DNA from 3 places in the Streptomyces sp. NPDC014727 genome. Region 3 is predicted to be linked to each of the others. Evidence: riboswitches for the same ligand, from Rfam matches in the RefSeq annotation. Region 3 holds a riboswitch; each other region holds the start of a gene.
What was found. Region 3 has a riboswitch for cyclic di-AMP ahead of ACF1B9_RS33175 (M23 family metallopeptidase). Riboswitches for the same ligand answer to the same signal wherever they lie in the genome.
Positions count from the first base shown of each region.

Region 1: linked by a shared signal. The riboswitch ahead of ACF1B9_RS04150 (NlpC/P60 family protein) and the one ahead of ACF1B9_RS33175 (M23 family metallopeptidase) in region 3 are both predicted to bind cyclic di-AMP.
Region 2: linked by a shared signal. The riboswitch ahead of ACF1B9_RS21705 (transglycosylase family protein) and the one ahead of ACF1B9_RS33175 (M23 family metallopeptidase) in region 3 are both predicted to bind cyclic di-AMP.

Region 1 is NZ_JBIBYR010000002.1:110,032-115,528, forward strand. Features, by position in the region: gene ACF1B9_RS04145 (hypothetical protein) at 1-236, shown strand, start outside; gene ACF1B9_RS04150 (NlpC/P60 family protein) at 359-1,507, opposite strand; cyclic di-AMP (ydaO/yuaA leader) riboswitch at 1,514-1,679, opposite strand; gene pcrA (DNA helicase PcrA) at 1,937-4,381, shown strand; gene ACF1B9_RS04160 (M23 family metallopeptidase) at 4,450-5,497, opposite strand, start outside.
Region 2 is NZ_JBIBYR010000013.1:129,431-134,927, reverse strand. Features, by position in the region: gene ACF1B9_RS21705 (transglycosylase family protein) at 340-1,101, opposite strand; cyclic di-AMP (ydaO/yuaA leader) riboswitch at 1,105-1,275, opposite strand; gene ACF1B9_RS21700 (transglycosylase family protein) at 1,574-2,533, opposite strand; gene ACF1B9_RS21695 (cytochrome P450) at 2,639-4,015, opposite strand; gene ACF1B9_RS21690 (nucleoside triphosphate pyrophosphohydrolase) at 4,070-5,044, opposite strand; gene ACF1B9_RS21685 (SurA N-terminal domain-containing protein) at 5,081-5,497, opposite strand, start outside.
Region 3 is NZ_JBIBYR010000034.1:18,314-23,810, reverse strand. Features, by position in the region: gene ACF1B9_RS33180 (PP2C family protein-serine/threonine phosphatase) at 1-1,007, shown strand, start outside; cyclic di-AMP (ydaO/yuaA leader) riboswitch at 1,287-1,439, shown strand; gene ACF1B9_RS33175 (M23 family metallopeptidase) at 1,451-2,731, shown strand; gene ACF1B9_RS33170 (aldo/keto reductase) at 3,058-4,002, shown strand; gene ACF1B9_RS33165 (PrsW family glutamic-type intramembrane protease) at 4,159-5,497, opposite strand, start outside.

The DNA of each region.
Region 1 (5,497 bases), on a different contig from region 3:
CGATGCTGCACGGCGCGCTGACGATGCTGGTCACCGGGGTCGCGCTGGTCGGGCTCAACGAGGCCGACGGCCACCACGTGAACAACATCAAGATCGGGGTCAAGCTGCTGCTCCTGGTCGTCATCCTCGCGCTCGTCTACGTCAAGCGGGACGAGGAGAAGGTCGACAAGGGCGCCTTCGCGGCGGTGGGCGGGCTGACGCTCGCCAACATCTTCATCGCCACGCTCTGGACCTGAGGGCCCCGGCCCGAAGTGCGGGACCCGAGGTCGCGGTCCCAGGTCTCCGTATCGCGGCCGGGACGGCGCCCGGCCCGGCCGGCGCGTGGGACGGGCCGGGCCGGGCGCGGGGGAGCGGGCCGTTACGCCGGCCGCACGCTGCCGTAGATCGGCATGTAGTAGATCGACTCCTCGCGCACGTTCGCGCCCGGCTTCGGCGCGTGGATCATCATTCCGTCGCCCTTGTAGATGCCGACGTGGCTGATGTCGTCGTAGAAGAAGACGAGGTCGCCCGGACGCAGATCCGCCGTGGCGACCTTGGTGCCGATCTTCACCTGGTCCCAGGTGGTGCGCGGGATGTCGACTCCCGCGTCCTTCCACGCGGCCTGGGTGAGCCCGGAGCAGTCGTACGAGGACGGGCCCGTCGCGCCCCAGACGTACGGCTTGCCCAGCTGGGCCCTGGCGAAGGCGAGGACCTTCTCCGCCTTGGTGGTGGCGCTGCTGTCCGAGCCGGTCCCGCCTCCCGCCGATGTACCGCTGCCGGACCCCGCCGCCTTCGCGGCCTCCTCGGCCTTGCGGTCCGCCTCCGCCTTGGCGGCGGCCTGCTGCCGCGCCAGTTCCTCCGCCTTGCGCTCGGCCTCCGCCTCCTTCTTCCGCTCCAGCGCCGCGAGCCGCGCCTTCTCCTCGGCGGTCAGCTTCGACAGCATCGTCTGCGCCTCGCCCAGCTTCTGCTGGACGTTCTGCTTGCTGGTGCGCAGCGTGGCCTGGGTCGTGGTCAGCGTCTCCAGGCTGCGCACCGCTTCGGCGCGCTTCTTCGAGGCCTTCGCCTGCTGGGCGCGGAAGTCCGTGACCGCCTTCTCCTGCTGACCGGTCATCCGGTTCATCAGCTGGCTCTGGTCGAAGTACGACTGCGGGTCGTCGGCGAGGAAGAAGGTGGCGCTCGGCGTGAGCGACCCGGTGCGGTACTGCGCGGCCGCGTAGGCGCCGAGCGTCCTGCGGGCTTCGTTGAGTTCGTCGGCGCGCTTCGCCACGTCGTCCAGGAGGACGTCCACCTTGGTGCGCTGGGCGGCGGAGGCCTCCTTCGCCTGGTTGTAGCGCTGGGTCGCGGTGCCCGCCTGCCGGTAGAGGTCGTCGACCTTCTTCTGGACGTCCTCGATGCTGGGCTTCGGAGCGGGGGCCGCCGTGGCGCTCTGCGTGGAGAGCAGGGTCACGGACGCCAGCGCGGCCGTCGTGAGACCGACGGCCGGTGTGGTGGTGCGCACCCGGGTACGCGGTTTGCGATGCGATGCCAAGACGGCATCTCCTTCCGTGGACCGCCTACCGGGTTAGCTGTCGGGTTCGGGCGGAACGGAAGGCTGCCCTACGGTCCGAGTGGGGGATAAGGACCGATTCACCCCGGTGACGCGTATGGGTCCCCGGCTCCGGACGTCCGTGAGGACAGCCCGGATTCGGCGCGGGCGCCCGCTCGGCGTGGTTCGCCTCAGGGGGTACGGGCCACCCGGTCGAGCACGGTAGCCAACCCGTGGTGCTGCTGTGAAGGTCGATGTTCGATATGCCCGATACGTTTTCGTGACCTCCGTGGGGCGGAGGTGACGAGGGCGGCCGAGGCCCGGAATCTCTTACGGAGGGTGGATGTCCGCTCTCTTTGCGTGCCCGGCGGCCGGGTGTGGTTCGCCGAGCGGCAGTCATGTGTCGGTGCGGCGGCCTAGACTCGACAAGCGATGAGCAGCCTCTTTGACGACAGCTTCCTGGCCGGCCTCCAGCACTCGGAGGAAGAGCCCCCGCCGCCCCCCGAGGACTCCGCACCCGAAGCGGTGCCGGAGGACCTCTTCGCGGGCGTCTTCGACGGGCCCCCGCCGCCCAGGGACGCGTACTACCGTGACGGTGCGCACCGCCCCGTCATCGATTCCGCGGCGCTCCTCGACGGGCTGAACACCGAACAGCGCGCCGCGGTGGTCCACGCCGGCTCCCCCTTGCTCATCGTCGCCGGGGCGGGCTCGGGCAAGACCCGGGTGCTGACCCACCGGATCGCCCACCTCCTCGCCGAGCGCGGGGTGCACCCCGGCCAGATCCTGGCGATCACCTTCACCAACAAGGCCGCGGGCGAGATGAAGGAGCGCGTCGAACAGCTCGTCGGACCGCGCGCCAACGCCATGTGGGTCATGACCTTCCACAGCGCGTGCGTACGCATCCTGCGCCGCGAGTCGAAGAAGCTCGGCTTCACCTCGTCGTTCTCGATCTACGACGCCGCCGACTCCAAGCGGCTGATGGCCCTGGTCTGCCGTGATCTCGACCTCGACCCGAAGCGCTTCCCGCCGAAGTCGTTCACGGCCAAGGTCTCCAACCTGAAGAACGAACTGATCGACGAGGAGACCTTCGCCGGCCAGGCTGCGGACGGTTTCGAGAAGACCCTCGCCCAGGCCTACGCGATGTACCAGTCCCGGCTGCGCGAGGCCAACGCGCTGGACTTCGACGACATCATCATGACGACGGTCCACCTGCTGCAGGCGTTCCCCGACGTCGCCGAGCACTACCGCCGCCGCTTCCGGCACGTCCTGGTCGACGAGTACCAGGACACCAACCACGCCCAGTACACCCTCGTACGCGAACTGGTCGGCCCGGCCGGCGAGCACGACGCCCCCGCCGAGCTGTGCGTCGTCGGTGACGCGGACCAGTCGATCTACGCGTTCCGCGGCGCGACCATCCGCAACATCCTCCAGTTCGAGGAGGACTACCCGAACGCGACGACGATCCTGCTGGAGCAGAACTACCGCTCCACGCAGACGATCCTGTCCGCCGCCAACGCGGTCATCGAGCGCAATGAGAGCCGCCGTCCCAAGAACCTCTGGACGAACGCCGGCACGGGCGCCCGGATCACCGGCTACGTCGCCGACACCGAGCACGACGAGGCCCAGTTCGTCGCCGACGAGATCGACCGGCTGACCGACGCGGGCGACGCCAAGGCCGGAGACGTCGCGATCTTCTACCGTACGAACGCGCAGTCCCGGGTCTTCGAAGAGATCTTCATCCGCGTCGGCCTGCCCTACAAGGTCGTCGGCGGCGTGCGCTTCTACGAGCGCAAGGAGGTCCGGGACGTCCTGGCCTACCTCCGGGTTCTCGCCAACCCCGAGGACACCGTCCCGCTGCGCCGCATCCTCAACGTGCCCAAGCGCGGCATCGGTGACCGCGCCGAGGCGATGATCGACGCGCTGTCCCTGCGCGAGAAGATCACCTTCCCGCAGGCGCTGCGCCGGGTCGACGAGGCGTACGGCATGGCGGCCCGGTCGGCCAACGCCGTCAAGCGGTTCAACACGCTGATGGAGGAGCTGCGCACGATCGTCGAGTCCGGCGCGGGCCCGGCGGTGGTCCTGGAGGCCGTCCTGGAGCGGACCGGTTATCTCGCCGAGCTCCAGTCGTCCACCGACCCGCAGGACGAGACCCGGATCGAGAACCTCCAGGAACTCGCCGCCGTCGCCCTCGAATTCGAGCAGGAGCGCGGCGAGGCCGGCGAGGAAGGCGCGGGCACGCTCGCCGAGTTCCTGGAGCGGGTCGCGCTCGTCGCGGACTCCGACCAGATCCCCGACGAGGACGAGGACGGCTCCGGCGTCATCACGCTGATGACGCTGCACACCGCCAAGGGCCTCGAATTCCCGGTGGTCTTCCTGACGGGCATGGAGGACGGCGTCTTCCCGCACATGCGCGCGCTCGGCCAGGTCAAGGAGCTGGAGGAGGAGCGGCGGCTCGCGTACGTCGGCATCACCCGTGCCCGCGAGCGGCTCTATCTGACCCGGGCGGCGATGCGCAGTGCCTGGGGTCAGCCCTCGTACAACCCGCCGTCCCGGTTCCTGGAGGAGATCCCGGACCAGCACCTGGAGTGGAAGCGGACCGGCCCGATGGCGGCCCCGGCCGGGCCGACGTCGGGGATCACCTCGTCGCTGTCCTCGTCGCGTTCGCGGTCCGGCCCCTCGGGCTTCGCGACCCGGCGGACCTCGGACAAGCCGACGATCACGCTGGTGGTCGGGGACCGGGTGACGCACGACCAGTTCGGGCTGGGCACGGTGACGGCGGTCGAGGGGATCGGCGACCAGGCGAAGGCGACGGTCGACTTCGGGGACGAGCGGCCGAAGAAGCTGCTGCTGCGGTACGCACCGGTCGAGAAGCTGTAGGCGGGCCGACGGCCGGGGCCGTCGCGTCGGCCGCCGTCCGCGCGATGGCGGGGCGGTCGGCGGGCGGCTCAGTTCGGGTCGACGCCGTGGCTGCGGAGCCAGGGGAGCGGGTCTATGGCCGCGCCCCCGCCGGGCCGCACCTCGAAGTGCAGGTGCGGGCCGGTCGAGTTCCCCGTGTTGCCCGAGTACGCGATGACGTCACCGGCCTTGACCGCACCCGAGCGGATCCTGGTGCTGCTCAGGTGGCAGTACCAGGTCTCGGTCCCGTCGGCCGTGGTGACGATGGCCATGTTCCCGTAGGCACTGTTCCACTGGGTGCGTACTGTGCCGTCGGTCGCGGCCATCACGGGGGTGCCGTACGAGACGGGGAAGTCGATGCCCGTGTGCACGGACATCCAGTTGACGCCCGCCTGGCCGAAGTACGCGCTGAGGCCGTGCTGCGCGACCGGCATGACGTACTTGGGGCGCAGCGCCTCCTTGCGGGCGGCCTCTTCCTCCCGCTTCTTCTTCTCGGCGGCCTGCCGCTCCCTCAGGTCGATGCGCTCCTGGGTACGGCTGACACGGTCGCCGAAGTTCTCTGCGTCGGCGCTGAGGTTGGCGAGCTGGGTGTCCAGCTTGTTGTTGGCCGCGACCGGCTTGACGGAGCCGGGGTCGGCCGCCGCCATCGTCGTGGTGTTGTCGTCCTTCTTGTCCTCGCCGCCCAGACCGCTGACGGAGGCCGCGGCGATACCGGCCACGCTCATCACGCAGGCGGAGGGAACGGCGACGGTGAGGAGTGCGGAACGCTTCGCGGGGGAACGCCGCCGACTGCGGCTGCCGCCGCCACCGTTGCGCGTCGCGGGGCGGCCGAGGGGGCTGTGGGCGGCGGGTGCGGTGTCGACGGCAGCGGTTTCCGTGCCGCCGTCGCTGTCGTCGCCGTCGTCGCTGTCGTCCGCCGAGGCTTCGTGACCGCCGGTGCCATGGCTGTCGGTGCCGTGTCCGTCCGTGCCGTGTCCGTCGGTTTCGAAGTCCGCTTCCGGGAGGCTGAACTCGGCGGTGGTGTGGGGTTCGTACGCGGCGAAGTCGAAGGAGTCCTGATCGGCGTAGGAATCGTACGGCTGGTGCGTTCCTCGCGCC
Region 2 (5,497 bases), on a different contig from region 3:
ACCGGCCCGGCCCGCTCAGTCGGACGACCGCCCGTCCCCTGGGACGAAAAAGGACCCAAGAGCGAGCATTACGGGGCGAACAGCCAGAATTTTACTGCCCAGTAACTACAGAAGTTGAACGATCACGCACTGCCGTGGCCACCTCCGGAACCCGCCCCGCGGGGGCCGGCCCCCGCCCGTACGGACGCGATACGAGGACGACGCGCCCCGCCGGGACGGAGCCGCCGCACATACAGGTGACGCGCCCCGCGGAAGCAAGGGGTCACACGGAAACCCCGGCCCGGCGCGTACGGGGGAACGCGCGCCGGGCCGGGGTGCTCAGGGAGGAGAGGTCCCGGACTACTTCGTCAGGTGCAGCTGCTGACCCGGGTAGATCAGGTCGGCGTCCTTGACGATGTCCTTGTTCAGCTCGAACAGGTGCTGCCAGCCGCCCTTGACCTTGTGGTCGGCGGCGATCTTGCTCAGGGAGTCGCCGGAGACGACCTTGTACTCGCCGTCGCCCTTCTTGACCTTCTCGCCGGTCGGGGTGGTGACGGTCTTCTTCGACTCGGCCTGCGGGGCGGCGGAGCGGTCCGAGCGGTTGGTGGCGGGGACCTCGGTGCGCTCGGCCTTCTTCGGCTGAACCGGCTGCGACTGCTGCTTGGGCGCGGCCGGGGCGCTCTGCTGCTGCGTGGCGCCGGAGTCGGTCTTCGAGGAGGAGCCGGTGTCGACGCCCGGGTCCACACCGTCGTTGCGCAGGTTGCCGGCGCCGGCACAGCCCCAGGCACCCGGGCCCTGCATGGCGAGGAGCTTCTCGGCGGTGGCGATCTGCTGAGCCTTGGTGGCCAGGTCGGCACGGGGGGCGTACTGCGTACCGCCGGCGGCGGCCCAGCTGGACTGCGAGAACTGCAGACCGCCGTAGTAGCCGTTGCCGGTGTTGATGGACCAGTTGCCACCGGACTCGCACTGCGCGACGGCGTCCCAGGTCGCGACGGAGGCCGCGGAGGCACCGGTCGCACCCATCAGCGGGACGGCGACTGCGGTACCGGCGACACCGGCGAGCGTGGCGACACGGACGGCCTTGGACGGGCGACGGTGCTTGCCCTTGCTGGAAAACAGCATGGAACTTCTCCTCACCGACGCCTACGAGGTGAGCTGTCGGGTTCGGGCCAAGTGAGTTGCCCGGTCGCACGTCCTAGCACGCGACTTCACCCCAAGCCGCCCCTGATCCGCCTTTCGACGATCGGGCCGGCGCCTACCTGGGTCCCCCGCTCCTGCCTACGGCGCTTTACGCGTCTGTTCCCTTCGACCGACGGCAGGATTCGGCGTGACGGTCAACGGGGCCCGCGGTGCGAGCGGTTCCGACCGTAAACACAGGCAACCCCACATTCAAAGATGGACACATCAGACAATCAGCCCTTACTTGCATCTGAGGAACCGTCGTTTTCGCAGGTCGGAGGCGATACGGAAGGACTCCCCGGGCGCGACACGCCGTTGACGCAAAGAGACCCATGTCTCACTTACACATAAGTGGACATAGGTCCCTGAACTACCCCGGTTTTTGAGGCCCTATTAGCCGATTTTCAGACTGCCCTCAGTCGGCCTTCACATCGAGACGGAGGCTCTGGCCAGGGAGGATGAGGTCCGGGTCGGAGCCGACCGCCCCCTTGTTGGCCTCATAGAGCGCGGGCCAGCCGCCGGGAACCTTCTGTGCATCAGCAATCGCCCAGAGGTTGTCGCCGGAACGGACGGTGTACGCGCCGTCGGCAGCCGACGCGCCCGCGTCGTCCGCGTCGCGGGCGTCGCGGGCGTCGCCGCCACCGCGGGAGGCATGGCGACCCGAGTCGCGGTCGACGCCGCCGTTCGCGTCCGGGCTCCCTTCGGGCGCCGGGGCGCCGCGATGCTTGCCGCTCACACCATTGGACGAGTCCGACGTACGGGGTGAATCGGACGCGTCGGGGGACGGATGCGAGGACGGGGCGGCCGACTCGGCGGCCGAAGGCTTCGCGGAGTGGCCCTTCTTGCCCGCCGGCTTGCCGTGGGCACCCGAGGTGCTGCCGGCCCTGTCCGCCGGCGTGGCGGCATCCGAGGGAGTGGCCGACGCGTCGTCAGCCGGCTCCGCACCGTTCGTCGGCTCGCCGGAGGGCGCGATCCCGGGGTCGACACCCGGCAGCGCCCCGTCCGCCGCGAGACCGGAGATGACCGCACAGCTGGGCCAGGCCCGCGGACCCTTGTCGGCCAGGACCTTCTGGGCCACGGCTATCTGCTGCGCGCGGCTGGCGAGGTCGGCACGCGGGGCGTACGACTCGCCGCCGTACGCCTTCCAGGTCTCCGGCGAGAACTGCAGGCCGCCGTAGAAGCCATTGCCGAGGTCGGCGCTCCACATGCCGCCGCTCTCGCACTCGGCCACCCGGTCCCAGGTCGTGGCATCGGCCGCGTGCGCACCGGCCGCGCCGAGCAGCGGGATGGCGATGGCCGAGCCGGTCACGCCCGCGGCGACGACGATGGCGGGTGCCTGACGAGGGCGACGGTGTCTGCCGTTCGCGGAGCCCATGGGATTGCCTTCCGTGTGACTGACGAGTGACGGGTGAGTCGAACGGTGAACCTAGCGGGACTCGAACGCGTGTCACAAGTCGATGCAGCGCAGATCACGTGAAAGTCACAGAGTTGACAGAGTGTCACCTTGCCCCGTGGAGACCCCCGGCTCGAACTCCACCGGCAACGTGCGCAGTCCACGCATGATGAGTCCGCCACGCCACCGCAAATCGGCAGGTTCCACCGCAAGCCGCAGGTCCGGAAGGCGCCGCAGGAGCGTGGCGAGCGCGGTCTGTCCCTCCAGCCGGGCGAGTGGTGCTCCCAGGCAGTAGTGGATGCCGTGCCCGTATCCGAGGTGCTGATTGTCACGCCGTGCGAGATCGAGCGTGTCGGGGTTCTCGAAGCGTTCCGGGTCGCGGTCGGCGGCGGCGAGCACGACGAGCACGGGGTCACCGGCCGCGATGTCCTGCCCGCCGAGTGTCAGCGGCTCGGTGGCGAACCGCCAGGTCGCCAGCTCCACCGGGCCGTCGTACCGCAGCAGTTCCTCGATGCCGGTCTCCAGCAGATCGCTCTCCCCCGCATCGAGGGAGAGATGCAGCCGCTCGCGCTGCACGGGGTTGCGCAGCAGGGCGTACACCCCGTTGCCGATGAGATTGACCGTCGTCTCGAAGCCGGCGAAGAGGAGGATGAAGGCCATGGCCGCGGCCTCGTTCTCGGTGAGGTGCTCGCCGTGGTCGCTGGCCCTGATCAGCCCCGAGATCAGATCGTCCCCCGGGTTCTCCCGCTTGCGGTGGATCAGCTCGGCGAGATAGCCGCGCATCTTCTTCACCGACCTGGCCACCCCGCCGCGCGGGCCGCCGCCGTGGCGGATCATCATGCCCGCCCAGTCCCGGAAGTCGTCCTGGTCCTCGCGCGGCACGCCGAGCAGATCGCAGATCGCGTAGATGGGGAGCGGGAACGCGAAGTCGTGGATGAGGTCCGCCTTTCCCTCCGCGATGAAGCGGTCGATGAGGCGGTCCGTCAGTTCCTGCACGCGCGGCGCGAACTCGGCGACCCGGCGCGGGGTGAACGCCTTGGAGACGAGACGGCGCAGCCGGGTGTGGTCGGGCGGGTCGATGTTCAGCAGATGCGTCATCAGCTCCGCCTTGCGCTCGCCCGGGATGCCCGTCTTCCCCTTGGCGTGCGCCGGCTCGGCGTGGTGCGCCGGGTTCTTGGAGAGCCGGCCGTCGGCGAGCGCCTGCCGGGCGTCCGCGTACCGGGTCACGAGCCACGCCTCGACGCCGCTGGGCAGCGCGGTGCGGTGCACCGGGCTGTGCTCGCGCAGCCAGGCGTATGCCGGATACGGATCGGTGGCGAACTCCCAGGTGAAGAGTTCGGGCGCACCGACGGGGCAGGCGGCGGGGTGATCGCCGGGGTCACCGGCGGGGCGGGAGCCGGGGTGGTCCGCCGGGCCATCGGCAGGGCGGTCACCGAAATCACCGGCGGGGCCGTCGGCGGGCAGATCGGCGGGGCTGTCGGCGGGGCGGTCGGCGGGGCTGTGGTTCACCCCCCGACGTTATCCGTTGCCCTCCGCCGCGCGGATGGCGTCCCGGTAGGCGCGGCCCGCGGCCCTCAGCGCGGCCTCGGGGTCGATGCCGTCCTGTTCGGCGCGCACGGCGAGCGCGAGGAGCTCGTACCCGATGCCGTCGCCCGTGGGAAGCGCCACGTCGAGCCCCGCGGTACGGACCCGGCCGGCCAGTTTCGCGGCCAGCGCCAGGCCGGGCTGGCCGAGCGGCACTCCGTCGGTGACCGAGTCGCGCCGCTTCTCGATGGCCTTGGTCCGCAGCCAGTGCGCGTGCACGTCCTGGGGGGTCTCGGCGTTCTCGTCGCCGAAGACGTGCGGGTGGCGGTGGATCAGCTTCTCGACGAGGGTCGCGGCCACGTCGTCGACGGAGAACGGCTCCTCCCCGTCCTCAGCGCGGCCGTCCTCGGCGATCCGGGCGTGGAGGACGACCTGGAGCAGCACGTCCCCGAGCTCCTCGCGCAGCTCGTCGCGGTCGCCGTCCTCGATCGCCTCGACGAGTTCGTACGCCTCCTCGATGGCGTACTTGGCGAGGCCCTTGTGGGTCTTCTGCGAGGTCCAGGGGCACTCGATCCGGATCCGGTCCATGATCTGGACCAGATCGAGGAACCTGGCCCCCGGCAGATCGTACGAACCGGGCAGCAGCTCCAGGTCCGGCATCCGCACCCGGCCCGATCCCGCGAGCCTCGCGAGCCCGTCGGTCAGCGACGGGCTGCCTTCGCCGCTCGTGAGGACGACGACGCTCCGGCCGCCCGCGCAGGCGTCGACGAGCTCCTGCGCGGTGGGCGCGGAGTGCTCGACGGTGACGCCCGCCTCGCGCAGATACGGCAGCTGCGGATTGTCCCGCTCGGCGCAGAGCACCCGGTCGGCGGCGTGCAGCGTCTGCCAGGCGGGCCAGGACAGAAGACCGGGCGCGACGCGGTGGCTGGCGGTGAGCAGGACGATACGGCCGGGGGCTTCAGCGTTCACCGTTCGAATCTACCCCGGTCGCTCCGGTCGCCGTCCTCAGACGCCGGACTCGGCACCCGCCTCGGCGGCCTTGGTGACCTGGGTGATCCAGGGGGCCTTGTAGTCGGCGAGCTGGGTCTGCTTGTCGTCCCAGGCGCCGTACCGCGGATTCACGTCGACCTTCAGCGCCTTCGACGCCTTGCTCAGCGCGTCACCGACGGCCTTCTGCCCCGCGGGCTGTTGCAGGTCGGCGCCGAGCGCCTGGGCCAGCTTCGTCAGCTGGACCTGCTCGCGCAGGACGGCGTCGATCTGCTCGGGGGCGACCCAGCTCTGCTGGAGCATCGCCGTCCGCAGCTGCGCCTCTCCCCCGGACTGGGCGGCGGCCGCGCTGCGCATCTGCTGGATCTCGTTGCGGCTGACGGTCACGCCGGCGTCCCGCGCGGCCCGGTCCAGGACCCGGTCGAAGATCATGCC
Region 3 (5,497 bases):
CCGCGCCGCTGATCGCCGCGCCGTTCTTCTCGCTGTCCGGCACCATCCTCACCGCCGTCGCCTCGATCCTGGCCATCATCACGCTGCGGCTGCACAGCAACACGTTGCCGCAGGTCGTGCCGTTGATCGAGCTGCTCACCCTGGCCACCGTGTCGGTCCTCGCGGTCGTCATCAACGGGGTCGTGCGGCGCGGCAACGAGCAACTGGCCTCCGCGCGGGTGATCGCGGAGACCGCCATGCGGGCTGTGCTGCCCAAACCGTCCGACCGGATCGGCGGGCTGCATGTGGCGGCGCGGTACGTGGCGGCGCAGGCGGACGAGTTCGTCGGCGGTGACCTCTTCGCCGTGGCGGACACCCCGCACGGGGTGCGGCTGGTGGTCGGGGACGTACGGGGGAAGGGGCTCGACGCCGTGGAGTCGGTGGCGGTGATCATCGGTGCGTTCCGGGAGGCGGCCGAGCAGGAACGTTCGCTGGAGGGTGTGGCGCAGCGGCTGGAGCGGGCGCTGGCGCGAGAGGGGACGGGGCGGGGCGGGCTGGACGCGGTCGAGGGCTTCATCACCGCCGTACTGGCCGAGATCCCGCCCGGGTTGTCGCGGGTGCGGATCGTCAACCGCGGCCATCCCGAGCCGATCCTGCTGCATCCGGACGGGGCGCTGGATGTGCTGGGGCCGTCGGTGCCCGCGCTGCCGCTCGGGATGGATCTGGGGGTGTGGCCCGACCGGGCGGACGAATGGGATCTGCAGGCGGGGACGACTCTGCTCCTCTACACCGATGGTCTCTCCGAAGCGCGGAACGCCGACGGGGTCTTCTACGATCCGGCGGCGCGGCTGCGCGGGCGGATCTTTCCGGGACCCGAGGAACTGCTGTCCGCCCTGACCGACGACGTGCGGCGGCACACGGGCGGCGAGACGACCGACGACATGGCACTGCTCGCGGTCGTACGTCCTGCGGAGGGGCAGCCGCACCGGCGCAGGACAGTGAAGATCGTGGGACTGGACACGATGTGACGGGTGGGGCGGGTGTGTGGTGCGGACCGGGCGGAGTCCCGGGCACGGCATGCCACCGTCCGTAACCGAAGCGCACCGCTCCGCATAACATTTGACGCAACGTCAGAAACTGGGTAATGGCTGAGGGGCGATCAACTCATCCGATTCCACCCGGCTATGTCCCGTAAAGTCCAGGCCAAGACCGGAACGATCAGTGGGAACAGCTTGGAATCGGGCCCGGGTGTCTATTAACGTTCGATAACGCAGCGCGGTCGTCCCAGCCGTCGTCAGTGGCGGCACCGTGCGCGAGCGCCGAATTCCGCAAGGGAACCGGGGAACCACCTACATGGGGTGAATCGGACACCTGTGTCTCGTGAGAGGCAGAGGCGCCCGTAGGAGACCTTCCTGCTCCGAACCCGTCAGCTAACCCGGTAGGCGAGAAGGAAGGAAAGGAGTGCGCCCAAGTGGCGTCCAACAAGCCTGCCCCCGAGGCCCCCGCGCGGTTCACCTCCGACTTCGTCCCGGGTGCCGACTTCGGCTCCGGTTCTGACTACGGCCTCGGGTACGGCCCCGGTTTCGCTTCCGACGCCGGTTACGCAACCACCGGGACGGGAACGGCGTTCGGCACCGGCTACGGCACCGAGCCGGGCGCCGACTTCACCGGCGAGTTCGGGTCCGGTGAGTTCGGGTCCGGTGAGTTCCGTGGGTCCGGCGACTCGGCAGAGCTCCGCAGGGGTTTTTGCGCCGACGGCGACGGTGAGCCCGAACGAAGCCGGGACGAGTGGAACCCCACCGAGGAGTCCGTCCGCCCTGTGCGCGGCAAGCACCGCGTCGCCAAGCAGCGCAACGGACTTGCCCGTAGCTCCACCGTGCTCGGGGTCGGCGTCATCGCGGCGGTCGGTGCGGGCGGCATTGCCACCGCGCAGAGCAAGCCGGCGGTCTCCATCTCGCTTCCCGATTCCATCGCGGACAACCTGCCCGACGCCAAGTCCCTTCCCGGTGTGGGTTCCCTGTTCTCCGGCGAGTCCGAAGCCGACAAGGCCGAGGCCGTCGCCGCGTCCGCGCCGCTGACCACCGCCGGCATCACCACCGCCGAGGCCCAGCGGGGCACGACGGACGCGGGCGAGGCGCTCCGTGCCCGTATCCTCCAGCAGGCCGAGCAGCAGCAGGACGCCGCCGACGCCGAGGCCAGGGCCGCCGAGGAGAAGGCGGCCGCGGAGAAGGCTGCCGCCGAGGCCAAGAAGCAGCAGGACGCGGCCGAGGCCAAGATCGCCGCCGAGAAGAAGAAGGCGGAGGAAGAGGCCAAGAAGAAGGCGGAGGCGCTGCGGCTCGCCAAGCTCGCCGCCAGCTACGCCATCCCGACCACCTCGTACACGATCACCTCGACCTTCGGCGAGGCCGGCTCGATGTGGTCCTCCGGCTACCACACCGGCCTCGACTTCGCGGCGCCGACGGGTACCCCGATCAAGGCCATACACGGCGGCACCATCAAGTCGGCCGGCTGGTCCGGTTCGTACGGCTACCGCACGGTGCTGGAGCTCGAAGACGGTACGGAGCTGTGGTTCTGCCACCAGTCCTCGATCGGTGTCAGTGTCGGCCAGAAGGTCACGACCGGTGACACCATCGGCCGGGTCGGAGCGACCGGCAATGTGACCGGCCCGCACCTCCACCTGGAGGTCCACACCCCGGCCGGTACGGGCATCGACCCGATGGCCTGGCTGCGCGGCAAGGGTCTCAACCCCTGATCGGCCGGCCGCCTCGCGGCCCACATGACCCGAGCCGGTTCGCCGGCCGCTGAACCCCGGCAGCCCTGACGCTCCCCCCGGCGTCAGGGCTGCCGGTGTGTCGGCACAGTTGCTCCGGCCCGAGGGACGGCCCGGACGGAACGAGGCGGGGGACGGAACGACGCGCAGGGCACGGCAATGGACCGGGCAGGGGCCTGGAGACCGGCCGGAGCGGCGGCCGGGCGGATCGGTGGGCCGGTGGGGACTGCGGGCCGGTCGGACCGGCGCGCCTGCCTGAAGGGTCGGCTGCCGGAATAGCGGACCCGCTGGTGTCCGTTGATCCACATATGACTTCTCTTCGTAAGCTGGGCCCTTCCGACCTTCAGGTCTTCCCGCTCGCACTCGGCGGCAACGTCTTCGGCTGGACGGCCGACGAGGCGCAGTCGTTCGCCGTGCTGGACGCCTACGCCGCGGCGGGCGGCAACTTCATCGACACCGCCGACGCGTACTCGGCCTGGATCCCGGGCAATGAGGGCGGCGAGTCCGAGACCGTCATCGGGAAGTGGCTCGCGGCACGCGTCAACCGGTCGGAGATCGTCGTCGCGACGAAGGTCGGCGCCCATCCCTCGTACAAGGGGCTCGCCGCCACGAACATCAAGGCCGCGGCGGAGGAGTCGCTCCGTCGGCTCGGCACCGACCACATCGACCTCTACTACACGCACTTCGACGATGAGACCGTCCCGGTCGAGGAGATCATCACCGCCCTCGACCAGCTGGTGAAGGAAGGCAAGGTCCGGGAGATCGCCGCCTCCAACATCAGCCCCGAGCGGCTCCAGGCGTCCCTGGACTTCTCGGAGCGCGAGGGGCTGGCCCGTTACGTGGCCCTGCAGCCGCACTACAACCTGGTCTCCCGCGACACGTACGAGGGCGAACTCCAGGAGACGGCCGCTCGGGCCGGGCTCGCCGCCGTCCCGTACTTCGCCCTGGCCTCCGGGTTCCTCACCGGCAAGTACCGTCCGGGTGCCTCGGTGGAGAGCGCTCGGGCCGAGAAGGCGGGGCAGTACCTGGAGTCGGAGCGGGGACAGAAGGTCCTGGCCGCGCTCGACAAGGTCGCGCGGGAGCACGACGCGGAGATCGCGACCGTCGCGCTGGCGTGGCTCGCGTCCCGGCCCACCGTCGTCGCGCCCATCGCCTCGGCCCGCACCGTCGAGCAGCTGCCCGCGCTGGTGGCCGTCGCCGACCTCCGGCTGACCGAACAGGACCTGGCGGAACTCACCGAGGCATCCGCCTGACACGGTCGTCCAGGGACAGGGTCGCCCGTTCACGCCCCGGGAGCACAGCGCTGCCGGGGCGTTCGCGCGAGCGGGACGGTTCAGCGCCCGGCCGCGGTCGGCCCGTCCACCGCCCTCCTCGTGCGGCGGACGGACGCTTCGGTGCCGAGCGTGGCCCTACTGGCTCCGCTGCGGCGGCTGGTGCGGGGCCAGATAGGGGTTGTAGCCGTGGCCGCCGTACGGCGTGTGCGGCGGGAACGGGTGAGCGTACGGGCCCGGTGGCGGCCGGTGGAGGCGGCCCGTCGCCTGCGCCGCATACGTCAGGGCGGGAGCGGCCACGTCCCTGCGCTGCCAGAGATGGTGCAGCAGCTCCAGTTCGCGTTCGGCGAAGTCCGCCCCCACGGTTCCGCGACGGGCCTGCCTGCGCAGTGAGGCCAGTGACGTCGCGAACGACTCGTACTCGGCGACGGTGCGGGCGGCAGCCTTGCCGTGGGCCTTGGCCTGCGCCTTGGCACGAGCCCCGGCCTGGGCCGACGGTCCGCTCGCCGGAGCACGCCCCGTCCCGTACCCGTACCCCTGCCCGTGTCCCGTCCCGAACCCCGGCGCGTACCCCTGCCCGTGTGCCGGCGCGTATCCCGGTCCGTACACCGACGTGTGTGCCTGCGGCTGTCCCGGCCCCGGCCCGAAGGCCGGCGACGTCGGCGATGGCGGCGCGTGTGCGGGCCCGTACGGGCTCGTCCGGTTTCCCGGGGCTGCGAGGGAGTGTCGTCGGCGTGCCGCGTCGCGTGCCATGCCTCGGGCCCGCATCGATGAGAGGGCGAGCGGCTCGGCGGGCGTCAGCCAGCCGGCCGCCGCATAGGCCGGCAGCTCGGCGGAGAGCGTACGGAGCTCCCGTTGGCGCGACCAGATCGCCAGCCAGGTCACCAGGCCGAAGGCCGGGACCATGAACACGCCGTACACGGCATAGAAGCCGTACGGTCCGACGGCCGCCGATCCGTTCCACAAGGCATGCATGCCCATCGCGAGAACGAGGCCCGACAGCGGCAGAGCGATGCGGCGGATCCGACGCCGCCGCGCACTGGCCGCGGCGAGCCCGAAGCCCATTCCGGTCAGCACCGTGAAGAGCGGATGCGCGAACGGTGACATCACGGCCCGGACGAAGAACGTCGCGGCCGTCACCGAGACGACGCCCGAGGTGCCGATCTGCTGGTCCTCGCCGAAGGCGTTGCCCAGGTAGAGGATGTTCTCGGTGAAGGCGAAGCCGCTCGCGGTGAAGCCGGCGACGACCACGCCGTCGACGATCCCGTTGAACTCCCGCTTTCGGAACAGGAAGATCAGCAGCACGGCCGCGGCCTTGGCACTCTCCTCGACGACCGGCGCTATGACCGTGGCACCGAGGGTGTCGGCGTGCGACGGGTCGGCGGTGGCCGTGGCTATCCAGTGGGTCGCGAAAGAATTCGCGAGGATCGCGACCAGGGCGGCCGCGAACGCACCCCAGGCGAAGGCGAACAAGAGA